Regions from separate parts of the Herbaspirillum sp. UBA812 genome, predicted to be linked through region 1. Evidence: predicted binding sites of a transcription regulator. Region 1 holds the regulator's gene; each other region holds the start of a gene.
The links. Region 1 encodes LexA, which represses DNA repair genes until DNA is damaged. Its sites were predicted from a motif close to ACTGTATNNNNATACAGT; they were not measured.

Region 2: a site for LexA is predicted at 1,536-1,553, ahead of B3873_RS02325 (ATP-dependent helicase). Genes of this name have one in related genera too.
Region 3: a site for LexA is predicted at 1,742-1,759, ahead of imuA (translesion DNA synthesis-associated protein ImuA). Genes of this name have one in related genera too.
Region 4: a site for LexA is predicted at 2,596-2,613, ahead of ruvA (Holliday junction branch migration protein RuvA). Genes of this name have one in related genera too.

Annotation. Positions count from the first base shown of each region.
Region 1 covers NZ_DBIC01000019.1:1,785-5,980, reverse strand. The annotation lists gene B3873_RS00995 (tetratricopeptide repeat protein) at 1-1,975, opposite strand, end outside; gene lexA (transcriptional repressor LexA) at 2,178-2,834, opposite strand; gene rpsF (30S ribosomal protein S6) at 3,162-3,527, shown strand; gene priB (primosomal replication protein N) at 3,551-3,850, shown strand; gene rpsR (30S ribosomal protein S18) at 3,906-4,190, shown strand.
Region 2 covers NZ_DBIC01000038.1:9,754-13,949, reverse strand. The annotation lists gene B3873_RS02325 (ATP-dependent helicase) at 1-1,493, opposite strand, end outside; gene B3873_RS02320 (lipoprotein-releasing ABC transporter permease subunit) at 1,823-3,088, shown strand; gene lolD (lipoprotein-releasing ABC transporter ATP-binding protein LolD) at 3,081-3,797, shown strand; gene argE (acetylornithine deacetylase) at 3,904-4,196, shown strand, end outside.
Region 3 covers NZ_DBIC01000013.1:9,659-13,854, reverse strand. The annotation lists gene B3873_RS00630 (YoaK family protein) at 134-889, shown strand; gene B3873_RS00625 (KGG domain-containing protein) at 1,089-1,427, opposite strand; gene imuA (translesion DNA synthesis-associated protein ImuA) at 1,811-2,560, shown strand; gene B3873_RS00615 (Y-family DNA polymerase) at 2,487-3,971, shown strand; partial or broken gene B3873_RS00610 (error-prone DNA polymerase) at 3,981-4,196, shown strand, end outside.
Region 4 covers NZ_DBIC01000243.1:27,680-31,875, forward strand. The annotation lists gene B3873_RS15920 (2-keto-4-pentenoate hydratase) at 1-700, opposite strand, end outside; gene ruvB (Holliday junction branch migration DNA helicase RuvB) at 881-1,936, opposite strand; gene ruvA (Holliday junction branch migration protein RuvA) at 1,961-2,539, opposite strand; gene B3873_RS15935 (DUF808 domain-containing protein) at 2,652-3,593, shown strand; gene ruvC (crossover junction endodeoxyribonuclease RuvC) at 3,590-4,132, opposite strand; gene B3873_RS15945 (FAD-binding domain-containing protein) at 4,169-4,196, opposite strand, start outside.

The sequences.
Region 1 (4,196 bases):
GGGCTTTCTTCTGTTGCAGCAGTGTTAATTCTTCGCCAACCTTTTTCAGGACCGAGTCCCAATCGCTGACTGCCGGCTGGCGGAACAGGCGCATGCCGGGATACCACGGGGAATCGTCGCGGTCGTTGAGCCAGCGCCAGTCGGGGACATGTGGCAACAGCACCCAGGTGGGATGGCCAAGTGCTCCGGCCAGGTGGGCCACCGAGGTATCCACGCAGATGACCAGGTCAAGATTGCTGATGGCGGCAGCGGTATCGGCGAAGTCCTGGCACTCATTGCCCAGGTCAAAGACGGGCCAATCGGTCGGCAATTCCTTCAGGCCGTCTGCCGGCTTGCCTTTTTGCAATGAATAAAACTCCATCCTGGGAATTTCAAACAACTGCTTGACTTTCTCCAGTGGAATCGAGCGATGGCGGTCATTGCCATGCTCCGGATTGCCGCCCCAGACGATGCCGACGCGCAGATTGTCTGCCGATCGTGTCAAGGTGGAAATCTTCTGCTTCCAGTGCGCCGCCAGTGACGCATCGGCAGACAGATAGCCCTCCGCATAGCGCGGGATATCTTCGACGCTGTGCGTGCGCATGGCATAGGGCAGGCTCATGAGCACATAGGCGCAGTCGCAGGGCGGCAGGGGGTCGCTTTCGCGCACCAGTGTCACTGCCGGTGTGAAGGATTGGAACAGGCGGTACAGAGGATTCTTCACATGCAGCGCCACGCTGGCACCTTGCTCCATGAGCAGGCGGGCATAGCGCAGGAACTGGATGCTGTCGCCAAAGCCTTGCTCGTGCATCAGCAGGATGCGCTTGCCCGCCAGCGAGGACTTCCCATCCCATTTCGGAATGACCTCGAACAGCTTGTGGATGAGGCGGTAAACGTGGGCGCGTTCCTTGGTGGTGAGACGGCTCTCGTGGCACTCCCAGCCTTCTTCGAACTGTCCGCGCAGCAACAGGGTCAGTGCCAGGTTGTGCTTGGCGGTCGGATAATTTGGCCGCAGCGCCAAGGCCGTCCGGAAATTGCCAAGCGCATCGTCATAATCGCCATGATCGTGCTGGATCGCGCCGATGTTGTTGTAGGTGAGGGCGTGCTTGGGGTCCAGCGCCAGGGCCTGCTTGAACATGCGCATGGCATCGTCGAAGCGGTCGCCCGTGTTGAAGTAGCTTGAGCCGAGCTTGACGTAGCCATTCGGATCCTTCGGCGCGATCTCGATGACGCGCAGCAGGTGCTCGTGGGCTTCTTCGATTTTGTTGATTTTCAGATAACTATCGGCGATCTTGTTGTGGGCGTAGGTGTCCTGGGGATCGAGCAGGATGGCGGTCTTGTGGGACTCCACGGCCTCCTTGTACATCTCCATGGCGTGAAAGGCTTCGCCCAGGGCGGTGTGGGAGGGGGCGAAATTGATCTGGTATTCGAGCGACTTCAGAATCGTGGCGACCGCCTCGTCAAAGCGCCGTGCGTCGATCAGGGCGCGGCCCAGGTGCGACAGCGGGCCCGGCGCATTCGGTTCGCGTCGGGCAGCATCCTCGAAATATTTGATCGAGGCTTCCGGATCATTCTTTTCGTGTAGGGCGTTGGCCAGGCCGATGCGTGCCGCCCGGTTCTCCTTGTCGATGGCGATGGCGCGCTCGTAGATGGCGATGGACTCGTCGATGCGATCCTGGCTCAGCACCGTGCCGGCTAGGTTGCTGAGGTATTCGGCGTTGTTCGGGTCGGCTTCGATGGCCTTGCGCAGATATTGCTCGGCTTGCGCGAACTGGCCTTCCTGCATGGCGATCAGTCCGCGTGCGTGGTTGGCAAACACCAGATTGGGGGCGCGGGCCAGTACGGCTGTACAGATCGTCTTGGCTTCCTCGGTTTTGCGGTTGTCGAGCAGGTCCAGACATTTGCGAACGTCCAGCAGATCCTGCAGGTTGGACTTGGCGGCCGCCGGGGCCGGAATGTGTTTGCCGTGCTTGTTGCTGCTCTTGCGCGTCGACATCGAAAAGGGTCCTCTTGGTTGGGCGCATCCATTGCGCCGGGCATAGCTATCCAGCAAGGATGATATGCGTAACCGGTCACAGGTGAAGAGCTAAATAGAAAGCAAAAAACCTCCGTTTTAAGCGGAGGTTCATGCATAAACAAGCGATCAGTCGCCGCTGGCAGCGTCTTTCCGGCGGTCGGGCCTGCGCGCCGCCGAGAATTCAGTTCCAGCTGCGCAGCAATCCCACGGCCAGTCCTTCGAGTGCAAACTGGTCGTCTTCCGGCTTGACGATGATGGGCTCGAATTCCGGGTTCTCGGGGAACAGGGTGATGACGCTGCCGCTCTTCTGGTAGCGCTTGACCGTGACCTCGTCAGCCAGGCGGGCCACCACGATCTGGCCATTGCGCGCCTGGTCGGCGCGCCTTACGGCCAGCAGGTCGCCGTCGAGGATGCCGGCGTCGCGCATGGACATGCCGCGCACCTTGAGCAGGTAGTCGGGCTTGGCCGGGAACATGGCCGGGTCGACCTGATAGGTCTTTTCCACGTGTTCCTGGGCCAGGATGGGCGAACCCGCCGCCACGCGCCCGATCAGCGGCAGGCTCAGCTGCATCAGGGCGGGATGGGGCAGGGCCATCTGGCGTGCAGTGCTGATGCCTGTGGTGCCAGATTCGCGCAGGCGGATGCCGCGCGAGGTGCCGGGGGAAATCTCGATGGCGCCCTTGCGGGCCAGGGCCTGCAGATGCTCTTCGGCGGCGTTGGCGGAACGGAAGCCCAGCTCGGCGGCGATCTCTGCGCGCGTGGGAGGGAAGCCGGTGTTCTCGATGGCGTTCTTGATCAGGTTCAGGATCTGTTCCTGGCGCGCAGTCAGTTTGAGCATGAGGGTGGCCTTTCTCGGAGGGAAGGCTGTTTGGATGAACAGTCTGTATTTTTATACAGGTGCAATCTTTGTGTCAACGGCAACATGCATATTCCGGGGCGGAAAAGGCAAGCTTTCTTGTTTATATAGAGCGCGTTGCAACTGAAGGACTTGGTGCTGACCCGCCAGCGGCGATGCGCAGGGCCCGCGTTGTGGTTCCGCGGCCGCACTGGCGTGACGCTGGCATTGCTGTCAGGCGGGAAACCTAGTATGATCTCGGGTTTTCCTCTTCCCACACCCGTCTTGACGCCGGGGTGGGCGTCTTCAATAAGTCCATAAGGAGTCTACATGCGTCATTATGAAATCGTATTTATCGTCCACCCGGACCAAAGCGAGCAAGTGCCGGCGATGATCGAGCGTTACAAGGGCATCGTCACCACCCGCGGCGGCAAGGTCCACCGTGTCGAAGATTGGGGTCGTCGCCAACTGGCTTACCAGATCCAGAAGCTGGCCAAGGCTCACTACGTCTGCCTGAACATCGAAGTCGACAGCGAAACGCTGGCTGAAATCGAAACTGGCTTCAAGTTCAACGACGCCGTCCTGCGCCACCTGACCGTCAAGATGAAGAAGGCCGAAACCGGTCCTTCCCCCATCCTGAAGGCAGTGCAAAAGGAAGACGCGGCCAAGAGCCGTACCGAAGCTCCGGCAGCTTAAGCGCTGCGACACCATAGCGGAGAGTGAACCAGCTTCAAGTCATCGCCAGCCTGGCCGAACGTGATGTATTGCGTTATACGCCGGCCGGTATCCCGATTGTCACTGCCAGGTTGCAGCATCAGTCGGAACAGGTGGAAGCTGGCATGAAGCGTCAGGTCGAATTCGAGATCGCGGCGCTGGCAGCGGGGGAAATCTCCGGTGCGCTCAACAGGGCGGCACTGGGTGAAGTCTTCCGGTTCACCGGCTTTTTGGCCCGCAGGAATCGCAACAGCAAGAGCGTCGTGTTTCATATCGTTGATTTTGGCCCGGTCGCGCCGGATTGAGCGGCGCAAGGTAGCCAAACAGACCTTACCCAATTTTTAGATACAGGAGCCAACCATGGCATTCGGTAAAAAGTTCGATAAAAGCAAGCTGAAAAACAAGCGCCAACAGCAAAACCCGCTGTTCAAGCGCAAGAAATTCTGCCGTTTCACCGCCGCTGGCGTTGAACAGGTCGATTACAAGGACGTGGACACCCTGAAGGACTTCGTCCAGGAAAACGGCAAGATCATGCCGGCACGCCTGACCGGTACCAAGGCCCACTACCAGCGTCAAGTTGACACCGCCATCAAGCGCGCGCGTTACCTGGCCCTGCTGCCGTACACCGATCTGCACAACGCCTAATCAGCG
Region 2 (4,196 bases), on a different contig from region 1:
TCGTAGGTGTCGGCAAAGGCCTGCCATTGCAGGGCGATACTGGCGGGTGCGCCGAAGTTCAGCAGCGCATCGGCCGGGTCGCTGGCGGCGGCCATGAGGTCCAGTACCTTCCTGGCGGTGGCGGGACCGACCCCGGGAATCAGTTGCAGCGCGCGGAAGCCGGCCATGCGCCCGCTTGGATTGTGCGCCAGGCGCAGCAGCGAGAGCAGGTCCTTGATGTGGGTGCTTTCCAGGAATTTGAGTCCGCCGAACTTCACGAAGGGGATGTTGCGCCGGACCAGCTCCAGTTCCAACGCCGCGCTGTGGGTGGCGGTACGAAACAGCACCGCCTGGGATTTCAGGGTGAGCCCTTCTTCACGATGCGCCAGGATGCGGTTGGCGACCCAGCGCGCCTGTTCGGCCTCATCCGGGATGACCACCAGTTGCGGCTTCTGTGAGGACGGCTTGTCGCTCCAGAGCTGCTTGACGTGCCGTTCCGGCGCATCGGCGATGACGGCGTTGGAGGCCTGCAGGATGGGCTGCGTGGAGCGGTAATTCTGTTCCAGCGTCAACAGCCGCGCCGGCTGGGTGAACAGATCGGGAAAATCGAGGATGTTGCGTACCGTAGCGCCCCGGAAGGAATAGATGGACTGGGCATCGTCACCCACGGCGGTCACGCCGGCGCCATCGGGCTTCATTCGTTGCAGGATCTCGGCTTGCAGGCGGTTGGTGTCCTGGTATTCATCCACCAGCACATGATCGAAGCGCGCCCCGACCGATTGCGCAATCTCGTGGTCGGAGAGCATGTCGGCCCAGAACAGCAGCAGGTCGTCGTAATCCAGCACGTGCTGAGCTTCCTTGGCCTCGACATAGCGGGTAAAGAGTTCGCCCAGCAGCCTCTCCCATTCACGGCACCAGGGAAATTGCGTCTGCAGCACGGTGCCCAGGTCTTGCCGGGTATTGACCGCACGTGAATAAATGGACAGGCAAGTGCCCTTCAGCGGAAAACGCTTGTCGCTGGAGGACAGCCCCATCTCGTGGCGCAGCAGGCCGATCAGGTCTTCGGAATCTCCGCGATCCTGGATGGTGAAGTCTTCTTCCAGGCCGATGACGGCCGCGTACTCGCGCAACAGCCGCGCGCCGATGGCGTGGAAGGTGCCTGACCAGGGCAGTTGCGGCGGGCTGTCGGTGGCCGCCAGCCCCAGCACCTGGCGGATCACCTGGCCCACGCGCCTGCTCATGTCGGCAGCCGCTCGGCGCGAGAAGGTCAGCAGCAGGATGCGCTGCGGGTCGGCCCCATCGAGGATCAGCCTGGCGACCCGGTGCGCCAGGGTATTGGTCTTGCCCGAACCGGCACCGGCCACGATGAGCAGCGGCGGCTGTTGCGCTGCTGGCAAGGCGCTGCCATGCTCGACCGCCTCGCGCTGCTGTGCGTTCAGGCGCGCAAACGGGTCGCGCTCGCCGGTGGGCGGGCTGCTGGTGTCGGGGACGTCCTGGGCGAGTTCGGGTGGCATGGTGCGGGGAAATTCATATCGGCGATGGCTGGGCAAGGAGGTACTGTATATATAACCAGTCCCGGACGCAACATCAGGCACATCCACTATATGAAACATCTTGGCGCGAACCTCTGCGGTAGAAGTGAATCTACAGGCTTCACGGCAGACGACCGACGGGTCCGGCGCGAGTATGGAGCAGACGGCCAGGGATGGGCCATGACTGCAAACTGTGGCAAACTTCGCGCTTTGTCTTCGCCCGTGTTGGCGTGCGGCCAGAGGATTGCGTCCCGGAACCGGGAGGCGAGGCCACTGGCAGCACATTGTGCAGGCCCTCTCCCGGAGCAATTTTGAGTCTGATTAAAAACCTGCCGTTCGAATGGCTGGTCGGCATCCGCTACACGCGGGCCGGCAAGCGCAGCGGCCGCAACAGTTTCATTTCCTTCATTTCCCTCATTTCCATGGCCGGCATTGCGCTGGGCGTGGCTGCCCTGATCGTGGTGCTGTCGGTCATGAATGGTTTCCAGAAGGAAGTGCGTGACCGCATGCTTTCCGTGCTGGCCCACATCGAAGTCTTCGATGCCTCCGGTTCCATGAAGGACTGGCAGGCGGTGGCCAAGCAGACCTTCCAGAATCCCGAGGTGCTGGGCGCTGCGCCCTATGTATCGGGCCAGGCCATGATGACGCGTGACGACAACCTGCGCGGCGTGCTGGTGCGCGGCGTGCTGCCCGAGGAAGAGCCCAAGGTCTCGGATGTGGCCAAGCAGGTCAAGCAGGGCAGTTTCGATTCCCTGAAACCCGGCGAATTCAACATCGTCATCGGTGGCGAGCTGGCGCGCGGCATGCGCGTGGGACTGGGCGACAAGGTCACGGTGATCGTGCCGCAAGGGCAGGTGACCCCGGCCGGGGTCTTGCCGCGCCTGAAGCAATTCACGGTGACCGGGATTTTCGAAGCGGGCCATTATGAATTCGACTCGTCGCTGGCCTTCATCCAGCTGCAGGATGCAGAAACCCTGTTCCGCATGGATGCCCCCACCGGCGTGCGCCTGCGCATCCGCGACATGCTGCAGGCCCCGGAAGTGACCCAGCAGCTGGCGCGCACCCTGAGTGGCGACCTGTACCTGCGCGATTGGTCGCAGCAGAACAGCAACTGGTTCGCGGCCGTCAAGACCGAAAAGCGCATGATGTTCATCATCCTCGCGTTGATCATCGCCGTGGCGGCCTTCAATCTCGTGTCCACGCTGGTGATGACGGTCACCGACAAGCAGGCTGACATCGCCATCCTGCGCACGCTGGGGGCCTCTCCCGCCTCCATCATGAAGATTTTTGTGATTCAGGGGGCCCTGGTCGGCCTGGTCGGTACGGCCATCGGCGTCGGCCTGGGGGTGGTGGTGGCACTCAATATCGATGTGCTGGTACCGGCCATCGAGCGGGCTTTCCACGTGCAGTTCCTGCCCAAGAGCATTTACGTGATTTCTGAATTGCCATCCGAACTCATCTGGTCGGACGTCTATACCATCGGCGGTCTGGCCGTGGTGCTGGCCTTCCTGGCTACCTTGTATCCGAGCTGGGCAGCGGCCCGTGTCAAACCGGCGGAGGCGCTGCGCTATGAATAACAACGATCCGATCAAGAATCGCCAGGCCGTGCTGTCGTCGCGCGGCTTGGGCAAGACCTTCACCCAGGGCAAGTATTCGGTGAAGGTATTGGGCAATGTCGATATCGACGTCTACCATGGTGAACAAGTCGCCATCGTCGGTGCCTCGGGCTCCGGCAAGTCGACTTTGCTGCACCTGCTGGGCGGGCTCGATACGCCCAGCACCGGCACCGTCAGCCTGTTGGGCAAGGATTTCGCCAGCCTGGGCGAGAGCGAGCGCGGCACGCTGCGCAACCAGTCGCTGGGCTTTGTCTACCAGTTCCACCATCTGCTGCCGGAATTCTCGGCGCTGGACAACGTGGCCATGCCGCTGATGATTCGCCGCGTCAAACGGGCCGAAGCGCAGGAGCAGGCCCGCGAGATGCTGGAGAAGGTCGGCCTGGCGCAGCGCGTGACGCACGTGCCGGGCGAGCTTTCCGGGGGCGAGCGCCAGCGGGTGGCCCTGGCGCGCGCGCTTGTGACGCGTCCGGCCTGCGTGCTGGCCGATGAACCGACCGGCAATCTGGACCGCAGCACGGCCGACCGCACCTTCGAACTGATGATCGAACTCTCGCGCACGCTGGGCACGGCCTTCGTGATCGTGACCCACGACATCGAACTGGCAGGCCGCTGTGCGCGCGTATTGCGCTTGTCCGACCAGGGCTTGAAAGTGGCCGGTCAGCAGCCTTGAGGCATTCCGGGTAAGCTATCGCCTTTGACGCCGCCGTCTTGATACAAGACGGCGGTGTGCTTTTGAAGACACGAATACCTGTACAGACGGAAACTGGAGCAAGACAATGAACACCCGCCAATGGCTAGAGACCCTGGTCGCCTTCGATACCACCAGCCGCAATTCCAACCTGGAACTGATCGCCACTGTGCGTGACAGCCTGGAAAAGCAGGGCATCTCCTCCTGGCTGGCGCACAACAAGGAGCAGACCAAGGCCAACCTGTTCGCCACCTTGCCCGCTACCGCCGGCCCCAATGCCGGCAGCACCGAAGGCGGCATCGTGCTCTCCGGCCATACCGACGTGGTGCCGGTGGACGGCCAGAAATGGGATACCGACCCCTTCAAGCTGACCGAGAAGGA
Region 3 (4,196 bases), on a different contig from region 1:
AGAAGCCACCGGCACTCTGCGTAGGAAGCGGCGAAGATGAGTCTCTCCGGGGGGACAGGAGAGGCAGACGTTGCGCAGGGGTGGCTTGGGGATGCTGTCGCCTGGGGTGCTTGCCTCACTGTCTGGAACCGTCATGCCCATCAATTACCTGCGCCGTCTGACCAGTCCGGCGCGCACCGACCTCTCCAACCGCCATCTGGGGCGTTCGCTGGCCTTCATCGCTGGTGCCGTCAATGCCGGCGGTTTCCTGGCCGTGGGCCAATACACCTCGCACATGTCGGGCATCGTCTCCTCGCTGGCCGACAACCTGGTGCTGGGGGAAACCCTGCTGCTGGTGGCCGGCGCCAGTGCCTTGCTGTCGTTCCTGCTGGGAGCGGCCTGTTCGGCGGTGATGATCAATTGGGCCCGGCGGCGCGGCCTGCACAGCGAATACGCCATGCCGCTGATGCTGGAGGCGATGCTGTTGCTGTGTTTTGGCATCCTCGGCAGCAATCTGGAAAATCACCGGCTGCTGTTCGTGCCGGTGACCGCGGCCTTGCTGTGCTTCGTGATGGGTCTGCAAAATGCCATGATCAGCAAGATTTCGCGATCGGAGATCCGTACCACCCACGTCACGGGCCTGGTCACCGACATCGGCATCGAGATCGGCAAGATGTGCTACTGGACCCTGGCCCCCCGCCAGCCCCATGAGGCGGTGACGGAAGATCCCGTGCCGGGTGCGCGGCGCAAGTTCATGCTGCTGTCCTCGCTGTTGCTGATGTTCTTCCTGGGGGGCGTGACGGGTGCTTTTGGGTTCAAGGCGCTGGGCTTCCTGGCGACCATGCCGCTGGCAGCCGCATTGTTCCTGCTGGCGCTGGTGCCGATGATGGATGATCTGGCACGCAATTGAAGCCTCCCGTCGGAGGCGGGCTGCAGGCAACAAAAAAGGCGCTCAACGCGCCTTTCGTTTTATTGTTATTGACTAGGTGCACCGCCCGGTTCCTGAAGCCAGTGGAGCGCAGGGTCCTTCGTTGGAACGGCTGCCTGATGCGATCAGGGTCCTGGTACGGCGGCTGAGTCTGCCTGAGGTGGCCGCTGGGGCCGCTTTCTCAGCCTTGCTGCTGGGGATTGCTGTCCGACTGCTGCGGCTGCTGGGTGCCATTGCCCTCTTGCGGCGTGCTCTGGTTCATTTGCGGCTGGGCCGATGCACTGGCGCCATTGCCACCATTGCCGTTCTGAGCAGCGGCGGCCGCGGCGGCATTCTTGCGGCCATGGCTGTTCAGACCACCCTTGCGTCCGGCTTCCCGGGCTTCGGCGGAGGTGAACTCATGGGCAGCACCCTTGGCATGGGCGGCCTTGCCTCCCATGCTGGCGATCTGGCGCTGTTTCTCCCTATCCATGGCGGCGAAGCCGCGATTGCTGTTCCCCGGATTTTGTGAATTTGCCATGTGTGACTCCTTGTCTTGGATGATCGAATGGAGCAGACATTTGTCATTTGCCGCCCTCTTGCTCTGCGCGAGCATGCAAATGACAACCCAACTTTTGTCCACATCTGCAGTGTAGAAAGCCTCACCGATCCTCACTATCGGAAGAGCTCTTCTGCCAAGGTCAGCAATGGCTGTCGGACATGTAGGAAAAACTGAAGATGAGCTTGTATTTTCGGTATCAATTGCCGATGGATCAGCGATCTTCGGCATTGCTTTCGGGAAATTTCACCTGATTGCAAGCCCAAAGGCAGTTTTTTTCACACCTCAAAACAATTACTGTATATTTATACAGTCTTTGCTTTTACCCGCACTTTCCTGCTGTTTCGCATCCTCGTTTTCTTGCCATGTTGACATCCAGCTCTCCGGTCCCTCGTCCGGAAATCATCCACCCCTCGCTCTGGCTGGCCTCCCAGCTGGCGCGCGGTGGTGCGCGCGGTGTCTCCAGCGGATTCGAGGCGCTGGATGCCGAGCTGCCCGAATGCGGCTGGCCGCCCGGGGTGCTCATCGAGCTGCTGCTGCCGCAGGAGGGCGTGGGCGAGCTGCGCCTGTTGCGCCCGGTACTGGCGCGTGCGCCCGCCACTGCCCGGCGCCCGCCGCAGGGGGGCCGGATCGCCCTGCTGCAGGCCCCACACCAGGTCAATGCCCCCGGCTGGGCGCATATGGGGGTGGAAGCATCACGGCTGCTGCAGTTGCAGGCCGATCATGCGGCCGACGCCTGCTGGGCTGCCGAGCAGGTCTTGCGGGCCGACAGTTGCCAGGCCCTGCTGATGTGGCAGCCGCGCTTGCGCAAGGGCGATCATGACCTGCTGCGACGCCTGCATGTGGCGGCGCAGGCCGGGCAGACGCTGTTCTTCATGCTGAGGCCGCTGTCCTGCGCGCGCGAGCCTTCCCCCGCGCCCCTGCGGCTGACGCTCAAGTCAGCGCGCGACGGGCTGGAGATCGGTTTTCTCAAGCGCCGCGGCCCGCTGCGCGAACAAAGCCTGTTTCTCCCTTTGCTGCCTTCACCGAATTTGCAACGCCATGTCACCCCTGTGGATCGCCGTACACCTGCCACTGCTGCCGCTGGAAGTCTTCCGTCCGAACTGGCTGGATGAGGCAGCGGCCGTGGTCTTCGAGCGCGACCGCGTGTCCGCCCTGACGGCACCGGCGCGCGCGCTGGGCGTGCACGAAGGCATGCGGCGCGGCGGCGTGCAGTTGCTGGCACCGCAAGCGCATCTGAACGAGCGGGATATCCTGCGGGAGCAAACCACCTTGCAGCAAGCCGCCCTGGCCCTGCTGCAATACACGCCCCAGGTCACGCTGGCCGAAGAGGCCTGCATCCTGCTGGAAGTGGGCGCCAGCCTGCGCCTGTTCGGCGGGATTCGGGCCCTGTGCCGCAAGATACGGGTGACCATTGCCCGGATGGGACTGTCGGCCACCCTGTCATGCGCCGTCACGGCCACCGGGGCCTGGCTGCTGGCACGCTACGGCTACGTGCGCACCCTGAGCCACCGTTCCCTGCAGCGCCGACTGGACCGTCTCCCGGTGGTTCTGCTCACCGCCGCCCGTGCCCATCTGGAATGGCTACACGGGCTGGGCTGCCGCCAGCTGGGCCAGGTGCAGCGCCTGCCCCGCGCCGGTCTGCAGCGCCGCTGCGGCAAGGACTTGCTGGCCATGCTGGACCGCGCCTATGGTGCCGCGCCCGAAGTGCATGACTGGATCGTGGCACCGCCAACGTTCCAGGCCCGGGTGGAGCTGCCGGACCGCATCGAGCACACCGACATCCTGGCCGCCTATGCTCAAGGCTTGCTGGCTCAGCTGGCCGGCTGGCTGACGGCACGCCAGCTGGCCATCAAGAAGCTGCGCCTGTGGCTGGAACATGAACGGGGACGGCAGGCAGTGGCGCCGACCGAACTGCAGATAGCGCTGACGGTACCGGCCTGGCAAGAAGACCACCTGCATACCCTGGTCAAGGAAAAGCTGGCCCGCTCCTCCCTGCCCGCCCCGGCCATCGCCCTGGGGCTGGCCGCCGATGAACTGGAAAACCAACAGGCGGCCAGCGAGATGCTCTTCCCCGAACCCGGCGGCAGTGCCGAGGATCACCAGCGCCTGCTGGAACTGCTGGTGGCGCGTCTGGGCGCGGACAAGGTGCAGCAGGCTGCCCCGCGCGCCGATCACCGGCCCGAGGTCGCCAACCGCTGGTGCAGCGTGATGCAGAGCCCCGCCAGCCTGCCGGCTTCCCTGACTACCGATGCGGCGCGATTGCCGCCGCGTCCGCTGTGGCTGCTGGCCGAACCCTTGCCCTTGCGGATGCAGCAGCACAAGCCCTTCTATCGCAGTGCGCTGGAATTCACTTCTCCGCCCGAACGCATCGAAGCCGGCTGGTGGGAAGGCCGGCCATTGACGCGCGACTACTTCACGGCGCGCGATGCCAGCCATGCCTATTACTGGATCTTCCGCCAGTGGCGCGGCGGCGAGTGGTCCGACGAGGAGCCGCAGTGGTTCCTGCACGGCCTGTTCGGCTAGGAGCACGGCATGCAAGCTTCCCTGCCCTTGGGCGTACCCCAGACCGGCCTGCCCGACTATGCCGAACTATATTGCCGCACCAACTTCAGTTTCCTGCAAGGCGCCTCGCATGCACAGGAACTGGTGGATCGTGCCATCGAACTGGGCTATCGCGCCCTGGCCATCACCGATGAATGCACCATGGCCGGCGTGGTGCGCGCCCATGCCGCCTGGATGGAACAGGTC
Region 4 (4,196 bases), on a different contig from region 1:
GCTTCTGCAGCAGCTGGTGCAGGTGCCACAGGGCGTGCAGGGGGCTGTCCATCTCGTCATTGCAGAAGCCGGCGGCACGCAGCACGCTGGACGACTCCGTGTTGCAGGACAGGGATACGCTGGCGCTGGCCAGGATCTGCGGCAGGTGGTGTTTGGTTGCCGAAGACAGCACGTGCGGCTCGCCCACGATCAGGGTGCCATGTAACCCGAAGGCAGCAATTGAATCGGCTACCGTGAATTCCCAGTTGGGGAAGGGACAGACCACGATTTCGAAGCCATGCGCCATCCACTCCAGGCAATCGGCCAGCTCCAGCAGCGATGCGCCGGGGGCCGGGGTCTTGCCGAGCTTGAAGACGATCTCGGGTTCGATACGCGGCTGCACGGCCCCGGTCAGCGATTGCGCGCCGTAGTTGTCGTCGGCGAAGCGGACCGTGGCGTCGTACATCGGTGCCCAGGTTGGAATGCGCGCTTCATCGATGATGCCGTAGCGCTCCCAGTTCTTGCGCACCACAAAGCCGATCTTGCGGCCGATAGGATGCTCGCCTTGGGCAACGCGGATATTGCGGATGTTGTGGGCGATTTCGTAGGCGTCTTCGACCGACAGCGGCTCGGACTCGGAAATGCGCGGGATGATGCGGGACTGAGCGCGGGCATCCAGCAACTGATGCGCGTAGCGGAGGGCTTGGCTCGACATTAGCATGGAGGGCTCACATCGAAAGATAGTGAATAGCTATCCATTGTCGATGACGATTAATTTTTGCACAAGCAAAAACTCGCTTTTATACGAGATCTGACGAAAATTTCATCAGATTGACCTGCTCCGCGTCATGCTGTTTTTCAGTGGCTGCAACAGTCCTGTCCAGCTTGAGAATGGCAGAGCTCATGCGCCCCAGAGTTCACCGTTCGGGCCGGTTTGCGGCGCAGTCACGCCGAAATGCTGATAGGCCAGGCCCGTGGCGATGCGCCCGCGCGGGGTGCGCTGCAGGTAGCCTTGCTGGATCAGGTAGGGCTCCAGCACGTCTTCGATGGTGTCGCGTTCTTCACCGATGGCCGCCGCCAGGTTGTCCAGCCCGACCGGGCCGCCGCCGAACTTGAAGAGCACGGCCTCCAGCAGCTTGCGGTCCATCAGGTCGAAGCCGACCGGGTCCACGTCCAGCATCACCAGGGCGGCATCGGCCATCTCGCGGGTGATGCGGCCCTCCCCCTTGACCTCGGCATAGTCGCGCACGCGGCGCAGCAGGCGGTTGGCAATACGCGGGGTGCCCCGGCTGCGGCGGGCGATTTCCAGCGCGCCTTCCTCGACGATGGGCGCATTGAGCAAGCCGGCGCTGCGCGTGACGATGCGGGCCAGCTCGGGCGGGGTGTAGAACTCCAGCCGGGCGACGATGCCGAAACGGTCGCGCAGCGGATTGGTCAGCATGCCGGCGCGGGTAGTGGCACCGACCAGCGTGAAAGGCTGCAGGTCCAGGCGCACCGAACGGGCGGCCGGGCCTTCGCCGATCATGATGTCGATCTGATAATCCTCCAGCGCCGGGTAGAGGATTTCCTCCACCACCGGCGACATGCGGTGGATCTCGTCGATGAAGAGCACGTCATTGGCTTCGAGATTGGTCAGCAGCGCGGCCAGGTCGCCGGCGCGCTCCAGCACGGGGCCCGAGGTCTGGCGCAGGTTCACGCCCATCTCGCGGGCGATGATGTGGGCCATGGTGGTCTTGCCCAGGCCGGGCGGGCCAAACAGCAGGGTGTGGTCGAGCGGCTCGCCGCGCTTGCGGGCAGCCGAGATGAAGATTTCGAGCTGGGATCGCACCTTTTCCTGGCCGACATATTCGTCCAGTTGCTTGGGCCGCAGGGCGCGCTCGACGGCTTCCTCGTTGGCCGAGGCCGGGGTGGCGGAGATGATGCGCTGTTCGGAGAAATCGTCGGTCTGGATGCTCATGCTCTAATCCTTGTCTGGCCGGGCTCAGCCCTTGGAGAGCGCCTTCAGGGCCAGCTTGATGCCGTCCGAGACGCTGCTGTCCTTGGGCACCTGCTTCATGGCCAGGGTCGCTTCCTTGTCCGAATAGCCCAGCGCCAGCAGGGCATTGAGGATGTCGGCGGAGGCGTCGCTGTGGACCACGCCGGCCACCGCGCCAAGATCGGCACCGAGCTTACCCTTCAGTTCCAGCAGCAGGCGTTCGGCGGTCTTCTTGCCGATGCCGGGCACGCGGGTCAGACGGCCGGCTTCCTGCAGGGTCACGGCCTGGGCCAGGTCGGCCACCGACATGCCGGAGAGGATGGACAGCGCCGTGCGCGCGCCCACGCCGGAAATCTTGATGAGCTCCTTGAACGTATTGCGTTCTTCGGCGGTCCCAAACCCGAACAGGATGTGCGCATCCTCGCGGATGGCCAGATGGGTCAGCAGCGTGACCTTCTCGCCCAGGCCCGGCAGGTTGTAGTAGGTGCTCATGGGCACGGCCACTTCGTAACCGACGCCCTGGCAGTCGACCAGCAGGTTCGGGGGGATTTTTTCTAGAAGAATTCCGGAGAGGCGACCGATCATGGCGTCAGGGATGTGCGTGGGAGGCAGCTTCTGTGATAATCCCGCGATGATACAGCACTGTTCGGATAAACAGTATCCAAGCCACCCTCAGAGATGAAGACAAAGGAAAAACATGGCCGGTAGCGCCTTCTTCGCATTGATTGACGACATCGCCACCGTGCTCGATGACGTTTCCCTGATGACCAAGGTGGCCGCCAAGAAGACGGCCGGCGTGCTGGGCGACGACCTGGCCCTCAATGCCCAGCAGGTCGCGGGCGTGCGCGCCGAACGGGAATTGCCTGTGGTCTGGGCGGTCGCCAAGGGTTCGTTGAAGAACAAGGCCATCCTGGTACCGGCGGCGCTGGCCATCAGTGCCTTCATCCCCTGGGCGGTGACGCCGCTGCTGATGCTGGGGGGCGCTTTCCTCTGCTTTGAGGGCTTCGAGAAACTGGCCCACAAGTATCTTCCGCACGATGACGAGCATCATGAAATCGCGGCCAAGGCGGCGGAGGACGTCGATCCGCTGGTCTACGAGCAGGAAAAGATCAAGGATGCCGTGCGCACCGACTTCATCCTCTCGGCCGAGATCATCGCCATCACCCTGGGTACCGTCGCAGGTGCGCCCCTGCAGCAGCAGATCACGGTACTGGTGGGCATTGCCCTGATCATGACGGCGGGCGTGTATGGGCTGGTGGCCGGTATCGTCAAGCTCGATGACGGCGGCCTCTATCTGGTGCAGCATGCGGGCGCGAGCGCCTGGGGACGCTTCAAGGCCGGTATCGGCCGGGCAGTCCTGGCGGCCGCACCGAAGATGATGCGCAGTCTGTCGGTGATCGGGACGATTGCCATGTTCATGGTCGGCGGCGGCATCCTGACCCACGGCCTGCCCTTCGCGCATCACGCCATCGACGCGGCGGCGCAAGCAGTGGAGGCTATCGCGGTCGTCGGACCGATCCTCGGGGCGATCACCCCGGCGGTCTTGAATGCCCTCTTCGGCGTGGTCGCAGGGGCAGTGGTGCTGGTGGTGGTGAAGCTGGCGCAGCGCGTGCTGTCGCTCTTCAAGAAAAAAAGCTAACCGACCAGACGCCCGCCGCGCATGCGGATGCCCTTGCGCGCCAGCGCCGGGGCCAGCGCGCCGAGGTCCGACAAGACCCCTCCCCCATGCGCATGGCAGATCGCCACGCCCAGCGCATCGGCGGCGTCGGTGCCCGGCAGGCCGGGCAGCTTCAGCAGCCGCGCCACCATCTCCTGCACCTGCGCCTTCTGGGCGCGTCCGTGGCCGGCTACGGCCTGCTTGACCTGCAAGGCGGTGTATTCGGCTACCGCCAGGTCGGCTGCCACCAGCGCGCAAATGGCCGCGCCGCGCGCCTGCCCCAGCAGCAGGGTGGATTGCGGATTGACGTTGACGAACACTTTTTCGATGGCCGCGCAGTCCGGTGCATACGACTTCACCACTTCGCCGACACTGGCCAGGATCACCTTCAGGCGTGAAGGCAGGTCGCCATCCGGCGTCTTGATGGTGCCGGAAGCGATATAGGAGAGCGTGTTGCCCTGCTTGTGGATGACCCCGAAACCGGTGGTGCGCAAGCCAGGGTCGATACCGAGGATTTTCATGCCCGCCAGTCTAACCGATCAGGCGGGCATCCCGCGTCAGAACAAGACGCCCTGCCCCGGATCC